2 regions of the Pseudoalteromonas sp. GW168-MNA-CIBAN-0100 genome follow, and region 1 is predicted to be linked to the other one. Evidence: predicted binding sites of a transcription regulator. Region 1 holds the regulator's gene; the other holds the start of a gene.

Region 1 (5,234 bases):
GTTGAGTATGGTCCACGTAGCCAAGACCCTGATGTATTAACGGCTGCAGTGCGTATTTCTCTGCGTAGGTTAATTGTTCAAGATGCGGTTGGTATGTCATCAGAAATCCCTGTCATAACCTTGGCACCTGAGTTGGAACAGATGTTGCATCAGTCATTACAAAATGCAGGCGATGAAGGTGCCGGTATTGAGCCTGGACTTGCAGAGCGACTTCAAGTGTCATTGACACAAGCGCATCAAAATCAAGAAATGGCCGGTGAACCTTCTATATTGCTAACGTCAGGAATGTTACGCACTGTGTTATCTCGTTTTGTTAAGTACACCATTCCAGGATTGAGAGTGATGTCTTATCAAGAGGTACCAGACGAAAGACAGATCAAGATTGTTAGCTCTGTAGGCCAACAATAAGATTTTAACAGGGGTTGAATCATGAAAATTAAACGTTTTTTTGCTAAAGATATGCGCACAGCACTTAAAGAAGTTAAAGATGAGTTAGGTGTTGATGCGGTTATTATGTCAAATAAGAAGCTGGCTAACGGTGTAGAAATTGTAGCGGCAGTTGATTATGACAAAGCAGCCCCTAAAGTAGCAGCGCAACCACAACGTACTGCAAAACCGCGCGCTCAAGCACCACAGCAAAGCATGCATAATTTTGTAAAACCAGAGCCTCAGCGTGCCAAACCAGAGCCGCAAGCAAAAGTGGCTGACAGCCTACAGGCTTTATTAGAGCGCCAATCACCGCGTCCTCGCTCCCCTGAACTTGCATCAATGTTTTCACAATCAGGTATTGATACTACCGATAACTATCAAGAACCAGCTATGGAACAGCGTACTAAAAATATGTTTGCTCCTGAAAATGCAGCGCCAGTTCGTCCACAAACTCAAGCGGATAGCTTAGGTTTTGATGATTTAGACAGCGACTTTGATGATTTAGATAGTCCAGTAACTGCTCGCCAACAAACACCCAATAATGAAAGCGAAGAAATGACAACAATGCGTGAAGAAATGAACGCAATTCGTCAATTACTTGAGCATCAAGTATCGGGCTTAATGCAGCAAGATATGGCGCGTCGCGATCCAACACGCGCTTGCATGGTTGACCGCTTAGTCGGTATGGGTATTGATAAAGAAGTAGCGCAACAAATGGCATGTTTTGTACCTGATGATGTATCTCGTAAGCAAGGCTGGAAAGCGTTGTTAACGATGGTCGAAGATCAAATGCAAACAACCAATAATGAAATACTTCGCCAAGGTGGTGTATATGCGTTAGTGGGTCCAACAGGTGTTGGTAAAACAACAACAGTTGCTAAGCTTGCAGCGTTAGGTGCACAAAAATATGGCGCTGATAAAGTGGCCTTAATAACCACTGATACATACAGAATTGGTGCTTATGAACAGCTTGCTACTTACGGCCGTATTATTGGTTGTGGTGTAAAGCAAGTTAAAGATGCTAATGAATTAGCTGAAGTTTTATATCATTTACGAAATAAACGTCTAGTATTAATTGATACAGCAGGTATGAGTCAGCGAGATTTACGTTTGACTGAGCAGTTAAACACGTTAATGCGTAACCAACGTGTGGATATTCGCAGCTACTTAGTACTAAGCGCGACGGCACAAATTAATGTATTACAAGAAACAGTACGTCACTTTAAAAAAGTACAGTTAAGTGGTTGTATTTTCACTAAGTTAGATGAATCATTAAGTTTGGGTGAGATTATTAGTATTGCGATTCAAAATCGCCTCCCAATAGGGTATCTTACTAACGGTCAACGAGTGCCAGAAGATATTCGTGTTGCAAATGCTGAGAAACTAGTGAAAAAGGCTGAGCAATTATATTTAAAAAGAACAAAAGCACAACATTCAAGGCACCAAGCAGTGGCGCCAAGTACAGTAGGGATGTATGATTAACACAGTATTAGATCAAGCAAGCGGCCTGCGCAAAATGAGTCAAAACAATAACAACGGCGTAAAAGTTATCGCTGTAACCGGTGGTAAAGGTGGGGTAGGGAAAACAAATGTTTCTCTAAATACCGCTATTGCACTAGGGCAACAAGGTAATAGAGTATTAGTGCTGGATGCTGACTTAGGTTTAGCAAACTGTGATGTGATGCTTGGTTTACGTGTAGAGCGCAATTTATCACACGTTTTGTCAGGTGAATGTGAGCTTGACGAGATTTTAGTTGAAGGCCCTGCTGGTATTAAAATTGTACCCGCTACATCGGGCTCGCAAAGTATGGTTGAACTATCGCCATCTGAGCATGCCGGGCTAATTCGTGCATTTAGCGAATTGAATACCGAATTTGATATTTTAATTGTAGATACAGCCGCTGGTATTTCAGACATGGTGCTAAGCTTCTCACGAGCAGCACAAGATGTAATGGTTGTAGTGTGCGATGAACCAACATCAATAACCGATGCTTACGCACTTATTAAAGTATTAAGCCGCGAGCACGGTGTTTATAAGTTCAAAATTGTTGCCAATATGGTCCGCAGTATGCGTGAAGGCACTGAATTATTTGCAAAACTATCTAAAGTTACCGATCGCTTTTTAGATGTTTCAATGGAGCTAGTAGCAACGGTTCCTTATGACGAAAATATGCGCAAAGCAACACGTCGCCAAAAGGTGATTGTTGAGCTCTTTCCAAGTTCGCCAGCCGCTCTCGCGTTTAAAGCGCTGGCGACAAAAGCAGTTAAATGGCCAATACCAAATCAACCATCTGGGCATTTAGAGTTTTTCATTGAGAAACTAGTAAACGGCTAATTATGACAACATTGGTGAATAGAGCTATGGGATATCAATCAACACAAAACTTAAATGTGATTGTTGAGAAACATGCATCACTTGTCAAAAAAGTGGCATGTCATCTAATTGCTCGATTACCACCTAGCGTTCAGCTTGATGATTTAATTCAATCAGGAATGATAGGTTTAATAGAAGCTTCAAAAAACTTTGATGCAACAAAAGGCGCAAGCTTTGAAACCTTTGCCGGTATTCGTATTCGCGGGGCTATGCTTGATGAAATGCGCCGTGGTGATTGGGCTCCTCGTTCAGTACACCGTAAAAGCCGACAAGTTGCAGAGGCAATTACTGGGCTCGAAAGCAGTCTGAATCGCGAACCAACAGATACAGAAGTTGCTGAAAAACTTGAAATTTCACTCAATGAGTACCATCATATTTTAAATGATGTTAATACCAGTAAAGTATTAGGCATAGAAGACCTTGGTGTAGATGAGGATGTTATTACTCCCGTAGGCCAAGATTTAGCGCTAGACAAACCTTTTAATAATGTTAAAAATGATCGGTTTAATGAGTCTTTGCTAAATGCAATAAAGTCATTACCAGAGCGTGATGCGATGGTACTTTCTTTATACTATAACGATGAAATGAATTTAAAAGAAATAGGACATATACTCGATGTAAGCGAATCGCGTGTAAGTCAGATACATGGTCAGGCGATGATTAAGCTTAAAGCTAAAATCAATGACTGGATAAACTAGTAGTAAGTAAACTAAGGTTAATACCTCACTGGGGGATGTTTTGGATAAAAACATGAAAATTCTTGTAGTTGATGATTTTTCAACGATGAGACGAATTATAAAAAACCTATTACGTGACTTAGGTTTCACTAACGTTCAAGAAGCTGATGACGGGTCTACAGCTTTGCCTATGTTACAAAATCAAGTGTTTGATTTTGTGGTTACAGATTGGAATATGCCGGGAATGCAAGGTATTGACCTTTTAAGAGCAATTCGTGCAGATGATAAGTTAAAACATATCCCTGTACTGATGGTAACGGCAGAAGCTAAAAAAGAACAAATAATAGCTGCAGCGCAAGCTGGCGTTAATGGTTATATTGTTAAGCCATTTACGGCTGGAACATTAAAAACTAAATTAGAAAAAGTATTTGAACGCTTAGGCTAATGATGGGGGAGAGGCTTATGTCAGCACCAGCTGCGCCTCAAATAACGTTAGAACAAGCTCGTCAACTCGTCATTTATTTAGAAAACGATGAGCAAGATAAAGCTAATCAGTTGATTTTAGAGACAGCTTCGCAAGAGCAGTCTAAATTATTTGCTGAAGTTGGGAAGTTGACTCGTCAACTGCACGAAGCACTTAAAAGCTTTGAGCTTGATACTCGCTTAACTAACATAACGACAGATGCGATTCCAGATGCTAAAAAGCGGCTTAATTATGTTATAGAAATGACAGAAAATGCGGCTAATAAAACAATGGATGCTGTTGAGGCTAGTTTACCTATAGCTCAGCAACTTGCAGATGAAATATCTCATATCAAACCGACATGGGATCGTTTAATGAGCCGGGAGATTGAGCTTGGTGAGTTTAAACAACTTTGCCATAGTATCGATAAGTTTATGAATAACTCTCATCATAAAACGGATGAGCTTCAAAGCTTAATGACAAATGTACTAATGGCTCAAGACTATCAAGACTTAACAGGTCAAGTTATTCGCCGTGTTATAGAACTTGTTAGAGAAGTAGAAGAAAGCTTACTTCATCTTTTAACAGCGTTTGCTGAACAAGATGACAGTGACAACACAGCGAATAAAGTAGAACAACAAAAAATAAAAGAACCAGTTGCCACACAAACTTTAGCAGGTCCTGAAGGCCCTATTATTGATAAAGAATCGCGTAATGATGTTGTGTCTGATCAAGATGAAGTCGATGATCTTTTATCAAGTTTGGGCTTCTAAGAGGAGAGTAACTGCATGTTTGAAGTCGATGAAGATATTTTACAAGACTTTCTTGTAGAGGCAGGAGAAATCCTAGAGCTTTTATCTGAACAGTTAGTTGAACTGGAAAATAATCCAGAAGATACCGAGTTACTAAATGCCATATTTAGAGGCTTTCACACTGTAAAAGGTGGTGCAGGCTTTTTAGCTATGACAGAACTTGTTGATGCTTGCCACGGCGCTGAAAACGTATTTGATTTACTACGTCAAGGCGTGCGAACGGTCAATTCAGAGTTAATGGATGTTATTTTACAAGCGCTCGACACCATTAATGAAATGTTCGCGACTATCCAAAATAGGGATAAGCCAGAACCAGCAGATCCTGAGTTACTTCAAACCCTCCACATTTTGGGCCTACCTCCAACAGAAGCCGAGCTTAACGGAGTCGCTTCAGAAACTGACGTTGAACAACCTCTTGATGAAGTAGTTGATACGCCAATAGCTGATGAGGAAGATCCATTTGCATTTGATGAAATGTT
Region 2 (5,234 bases), on a different contig from region 1:
CTGGTCTATTAATATTTCATTACGATACAGCTCTACATCCCAACCTGGCTGTATAGCACCGCTTAAGTTAACTTGATTATTGACTATTTTTCTATTGGTTACATTATTAGAAACTTTAACACCTCGGGCATACTGACTACTGTAGCTATTACCCACTTGCGTGGCGATAACATCACCAAAAGATATTTCAGTAGGCATGAAGCTGTTTTTTATTTCTTTGTCTAAGTTTTGCTTTGTAAACGTTAACCTAGAGTTGGTAAGTAAGTCAGTACTTCGTCCAGACAAAAAATACTCTGCAGATAAATACGCAAAGTCTTGAGTGCCTAAAAGTGAATAGTTCGTAGAATGTCTATCATCGCTCGCGGTAAAATTTAGTTGTAAGTCGGCAACCGGAGAAGATAGCGCTTTATATGGGCTAGCTTTCCATGGCAGCGTAGGTGGCGATCTTTTGTTAGGTGATTTAAGGTTGCGCGACTGTCTGTATCTTTGTTGTTCAACCGGTAAGGGGCTCTCTGAGCTTATAAGTAATTCTAAATCTGGGTAATCAATATTAAACTCTAGATTTAAAGCATTATGTAAACTTTGAATATCTACATAAATATCATCTTCAATGGTAATTTGATTTTTTGCTAATAAGTAGCTCTGTGTAGGACTAGTAAATACAGCGGGTGTAACCGCTGCATTTAGAAAAAGAGGTTGTTGATTTGCTCCAACACCTTGAGCAATTCGATTGCTAGCATCAACATTCATTGCAAATTGTAGAATATCAAATAAGTCGCTTAAACTAACTTGTACACTTTGCTCGCTTTTAATTGCTGCAACTTCACCTAAGTAGTATGAGTTTAAATAAAGCGAAAGTATTAATAACTCGCCTGTGGCGATTCGCTGTTGCTGATTTTCTTTGTTTTTATAATCAATTACTTCAACGGGCTTAGTTAGCTTTAGTTCAATTGCGCGTAGTGTTGTTAAAGCATCCCCCACGGAAGAATTGGGATTAGCTATTACACTATTACTAAGCAAACTACTTATGCTTAGTAATAGTGCATACAATAAATTATTTAGCGTCATTCACAGTTAAAACATTAAGTGATTGTGAAGTTAAAGGCAGAGTGTATTGTGCAAATGTAAGGTCTTTATATTCTTGACTACCTTCATATTTAAAAATGACTTTTCCTGCTTTATCTAAATTTTTGTCACTAAATAAACTAAGGGTTACAAACGCATTATCTACTTCTGGATAAATACTTAAATTACCAATTTCTGCAATTTTAACTTGCTCGTTATTACTATCAACAAAGTAAGCACTTAATTTACCGTAGCTACTAAACTTACCTTCTCGTTTTATATTCAATAAAAACTGAGGACGTTGATTGCTTTCATTTAGCACTAGCTTAGCTTGCTCTATGGCAACTTCTGGCTGTTTCATGTCTTTACGTAACAAAATAGGAATGCTGTAGCTCATAATCATATTAACTTTTATTGAGCTTGTTTTATTAGTATTTTCACCAGGCAATGCTTGAAATAGAAGATGAGAGCGGTACTCACCAGAAGCTAGGCTTTTAGGTTTACGTATTGCTATTTTTACTGTTTGTTTTTCACCAGGTGCTAAACGCATTTGTTTTGGTGACAAACGTGCCATTGAACTTAAACTTTCGCTTGTAGCCTCTGCCAACTGTATGTAGCCACCGCTAGGTTGCGCTTGCTTCTCACTCCATAAAACACGATATGTTTGATATTCATCACCCGTATTAATTACGGTAACTTTAGCGGTTCGTTGACGTTCATCAAAACTAATACGGGTTGGAGAGATAAGTAAATTTGCGTATGCATTTTTTCCTAAAATACATACACTCAGTGCGAGCAGCACTACAACTTTATAAAACATGTTTTTCCTTTAGTAATCAATCGTAATTTCTAATTGGGTGTCAGTAATAAAACTACCATCTAAGTAACTTTGGCTAGTCCCTGTCGTTATTAAACGGCCACCTACTTTGAGTAAAAGCTCTCCAAATTCATCGCTAGTTTGCGTTCTTGGTAAATCCACTAATACAACCGAAAACTTGGCACTATTAGCTCCAAGTACTTCACTTTGCAATGTAGAGTCACTCATTTTGTTAAACGATATTTGAGTAAGCGGAGGTAAATCGGTAAATAAAAGTTCTGCGGGATTCCCCTCAGTTAATACGTAAATACTACCAAATGTGGTTATTTCACCATCGTGGTTAATCGTGATAGAGCTTAAAGTATTATTTTGAGGGATAACTAAAGTGCCAAAATTAAGCGCTTCTTGTTGTATGCTTGCGCTATAGGCTTGCTCGCTAAACATTAACGAAAGCCAAGCAGAAGCATACAAAAAACGCATTGTTTGTTTAAACACTAATTAATATGACACTTCAATATTAAAGCTACCAGAATACTCACCATCAGGGTAATCCACACTTGATGCGTTTGATGAAGTAGAAAGAGTCGCGCCTATATTAAATGATACAGCGCCATCAGCACCAGCTTGTAGGTTAGGAGTACCCTGCGTATAAAGCGCTCCTGCATTTGTTCCGCTCGTTATAAAGTAAGTCCAAGCATCTACAGTAAAATCAGGTTCATTTAAGCCTTGGCCAGCTAAGGGTAGTATTAAAGTATTTACTGGGTCGCTAATGGTTAAAATAGAGTTTGGTACTACATCTGACACACTAAAAGCACCCGCTTCACCACCTTCAATTATTGAGATACTCGCAGCGTTACCAGTTGGATTATCTTGTGAAGTAACAGGGCTCGCAGCTGGATCAGGATTAACTGTCAGCGTTGCTTGTTCGGCGCCTAATGGATCTGAAATAGCACGAATAGTACCAAAATTTAAATCGTTATCTTTTGTGAGTATTACAGCATTTTGTACTGTTACTTTCGCTTCAAATGACTCTGTAGCAGCATAAGTGCTAAACGAGCTGACCACGGTGGCTACAGCTAATGCAGATAAATAAAACTTCATGCTAAATCCTTATAAGAAAATGGGCTTTATCAAATATTTGCCCAACTATAGTTAGTATCGACTATTAGTACAAATACTTTAATACTATATAAGTTTAAAAAGCCTAATTTATTAATTATATTGGTTTTCCGACAAAAGCAGCAATATTACAGACTTGATCAAGCTGATTAGCTAAATAACAAAACGCACTTACTTGAGCATCGTTTTTAAATGGACCTACACGTAATCCATACAAAGTCATATTATTATTTTTACGTTCAAACATAGTAAAATTAAATTGAGTAAATGCACTGGGGTATAATTGCTTAAGCCTTTCGACTCTTGCTTTAACAAGCTCTGGCTTTAAATACCAACCAAGCTGTGCTCCAATTTTAGTTTCATCTGTTAAGGTGAGTTCTGAATTTTGTAAGTTTGGTGTTTTTACTTCGGGAGTGTTATTTAGTGCCGTCGGTTCCAAATTCTGTGAAGGCTGATTACCATAGGTGATATCGGTTTTATTTTGCATGAGTAAAGGAGGGTTTTCAGTTAATTCACTTCGAGACGATAACGCCATAATTAACAGCTGTAAATCATCTTCCATAGCAGTTAAACGACCAATGCTTTCTTGCTGTAAGTGCCACTGCGAAACATACTCTTTTACTTGTTTATCAGTAATTAAAGAATGCTGCACGCTCTCGTTATTTACAGTTGCGCTGCTACATCCATATAAATAAAAAGATAAGAATAAAACTGATATTAAATGACAAGACTTAAAATACCGCATTGCAAAATGCACTCTACTAACCAAGATAATAAATCAAAGCAAATTTTGCGCCACTTTATAGCAACTTTTTTAATTAAGTAGTCTATTTTGAGGTAAGAAAAGCCATATCGATAACAAGGCAAAATTTCATCATTTAGTTGGTATCACTAATTGTTGCTGCATTGCTCTAACTCCGGCATACATGCCGTCGTATATCAAAAATTATTAGCGAAGTTAGCGTCAGGTCTAATCCTTCAAATTGATTAGGTATTATTGTAGATTGATATTACATGCTGTGCGCTAAAGCTTTACTGGCTTATCAGTGTAGTTACTTACTATGCAATCGAGTTTGTACAGTTTGAATACGTCACAGTCTGCTTTTGCATTTTTAAAGTTTTGGTAAGAGCCAAGTTTCAGCCTGTAAAACATTTTGTCGTTTATTTTGGCGGTTTCTACGTTAGTCAATATTTTGTCTCTAAACAACGGCGCTGCTTTAGCATTTAGCTCTTGCCATGCTTTAGCCACACCTTGCTCTGAGTCAACCGAAGCTACTTGCAAAGCAAATACATGTTTAGGTGTATTTAATTTTACAGTTTGTTTTTTATCACTGTAGTTTTGTTTAGCTTGTTGGCGTGACTTAACATTACGTGTGTTTCGTGGTGAGCGTACAGACTTACTGCTGTACCCTTGATTAGACTGCGCAATAGCTTTGCTGTTTATAATATCAATATGATTTACGAGGTAAGTTATTTCTTTTTCTAATCTTAAAATTCGCTCTATGCCTTCACGAGCTTGTTGCCACTGCATTGCGGCATCTTTTAGCTGAGCAAGTTCAAGGGCTGTAATTGATACGTAGTCAGGCGAGTTACTTTGAGGTTGTTCATCAATGGTTTTTATTTCAGGCGAGACGCTGCATGCTGTACCAAATAAAAGCATTAGCAAGCTAAGTAAAAGCCCAATGTTATTTTTTTTATATATAAACATGTATTAGTTGTCCTGAAAGCAGTGTTTTTACACTACATTTCAGTTAAACATTCTCACAAGAAAGCGTTTAACTTTATTTAAGCTGTGAGCCATAAAACTAGCTCTTCGCATGCTTGTCAGTGTTTCGTAAAACACAACGTTGCATACTCCATCCCTTCCTTGAGAGCATTATTTAATACAAATTCAATGCCAATTAACACAAACTTTACAACATAAATAACAATATGTCTGTAATGACTTAAAAACTTTTATTTTAGAGCTATTCCTTTTCTAATTTTGATCCTGATAAAACTCATAAAAAAAGGCGCCGATATAGGCGCCTTTCATGTTTTACGTTAACTGTTAAATCAATTTTTTAATAAATGATTTTAATTCATCGGCAAATTCATCGCGACGAAGTGCAAATTCAATCGTTGCTTTTAAGTAACCAATTTTACTTCCACAATCGTGGCTACGGCCTTTTATAGCGTATGCATCTACTTTTTCGTGTTCCATTAACATCGCAATTGCGTCAGTTAATTGAAT

Evidence for each region. Region 1 encodes FliA, which starts transcription of late flagellar genes. Its sites were predicted from a motif close to CTAAAGNTNNNNNNNNNNNNGCCGATA; they were not measured.
Region 2: the regulator FliA is predicted to act here: its motif matches at 3,039-3,065, upstream of AAEY62_RS06235 (DUF4402 domain-containing protein).

Annotation. Positions count from the first base shown of each region.
Region 1 covers NZ_JBEOOL010000016.1:57,418-62,651, forward strand. The annotation lists gene flhA (flagellar biosynthesis protein FlhA) at 1-408, shown strand, start outside; gene flhF (flagellar biosynthesis GTPase FlhF) at 430-1,911, shown strand; gene AAEY62_RS11395 (MinD/ParA family ATP-binding protein) at 1,904-2,764, shown strand; gene AAEY62_RS11400 (RNA polymerase sigma factor FliA) at 2,791-3,501, shown strand; gene cheY (chemotaxis response regulator CheY) at 3,542-3,925, shown strand; gene AAEY62_RS11410 (protein phosphatase CheZ) at 3,943-4,716, shown strand; gene AAEY62_RS11415 (chemotaxis protein CheA) at 4,732-5,234, shown strand, end outside.
Region 2 covers NZ_JBEOOL010000007.1:145,640-150,873, reverse strand. The annotation lists gene AAEY62_RS06250 (hypothetical protein) at 1-1,020, opposite strand, end outside; gene AAEY62_RS06245 (fimbrial biogenesis chaperone) at 1,055-1,885, opposite strand; gene AAEY62_RS06240 (DUF4402 domain-containing protein) at 1,895-2,377, opposite strand; gene AAEY62_RS06235 (DUF4402 domain-containing protein) at 2,381-2,983, opposite strand; gene AAEY62_RS06230 (SPOR domain-containing protein) at 3,099-3,653, opposite strand; gene AAEY62_RS06225 (SPOR domain-containing protein) at 4,026-4,709, opposite strand; gene galU (UTP--glucose-1-phosphate uridylyltransferase GalU) at 5,052-5,234, opposite strand, start outside.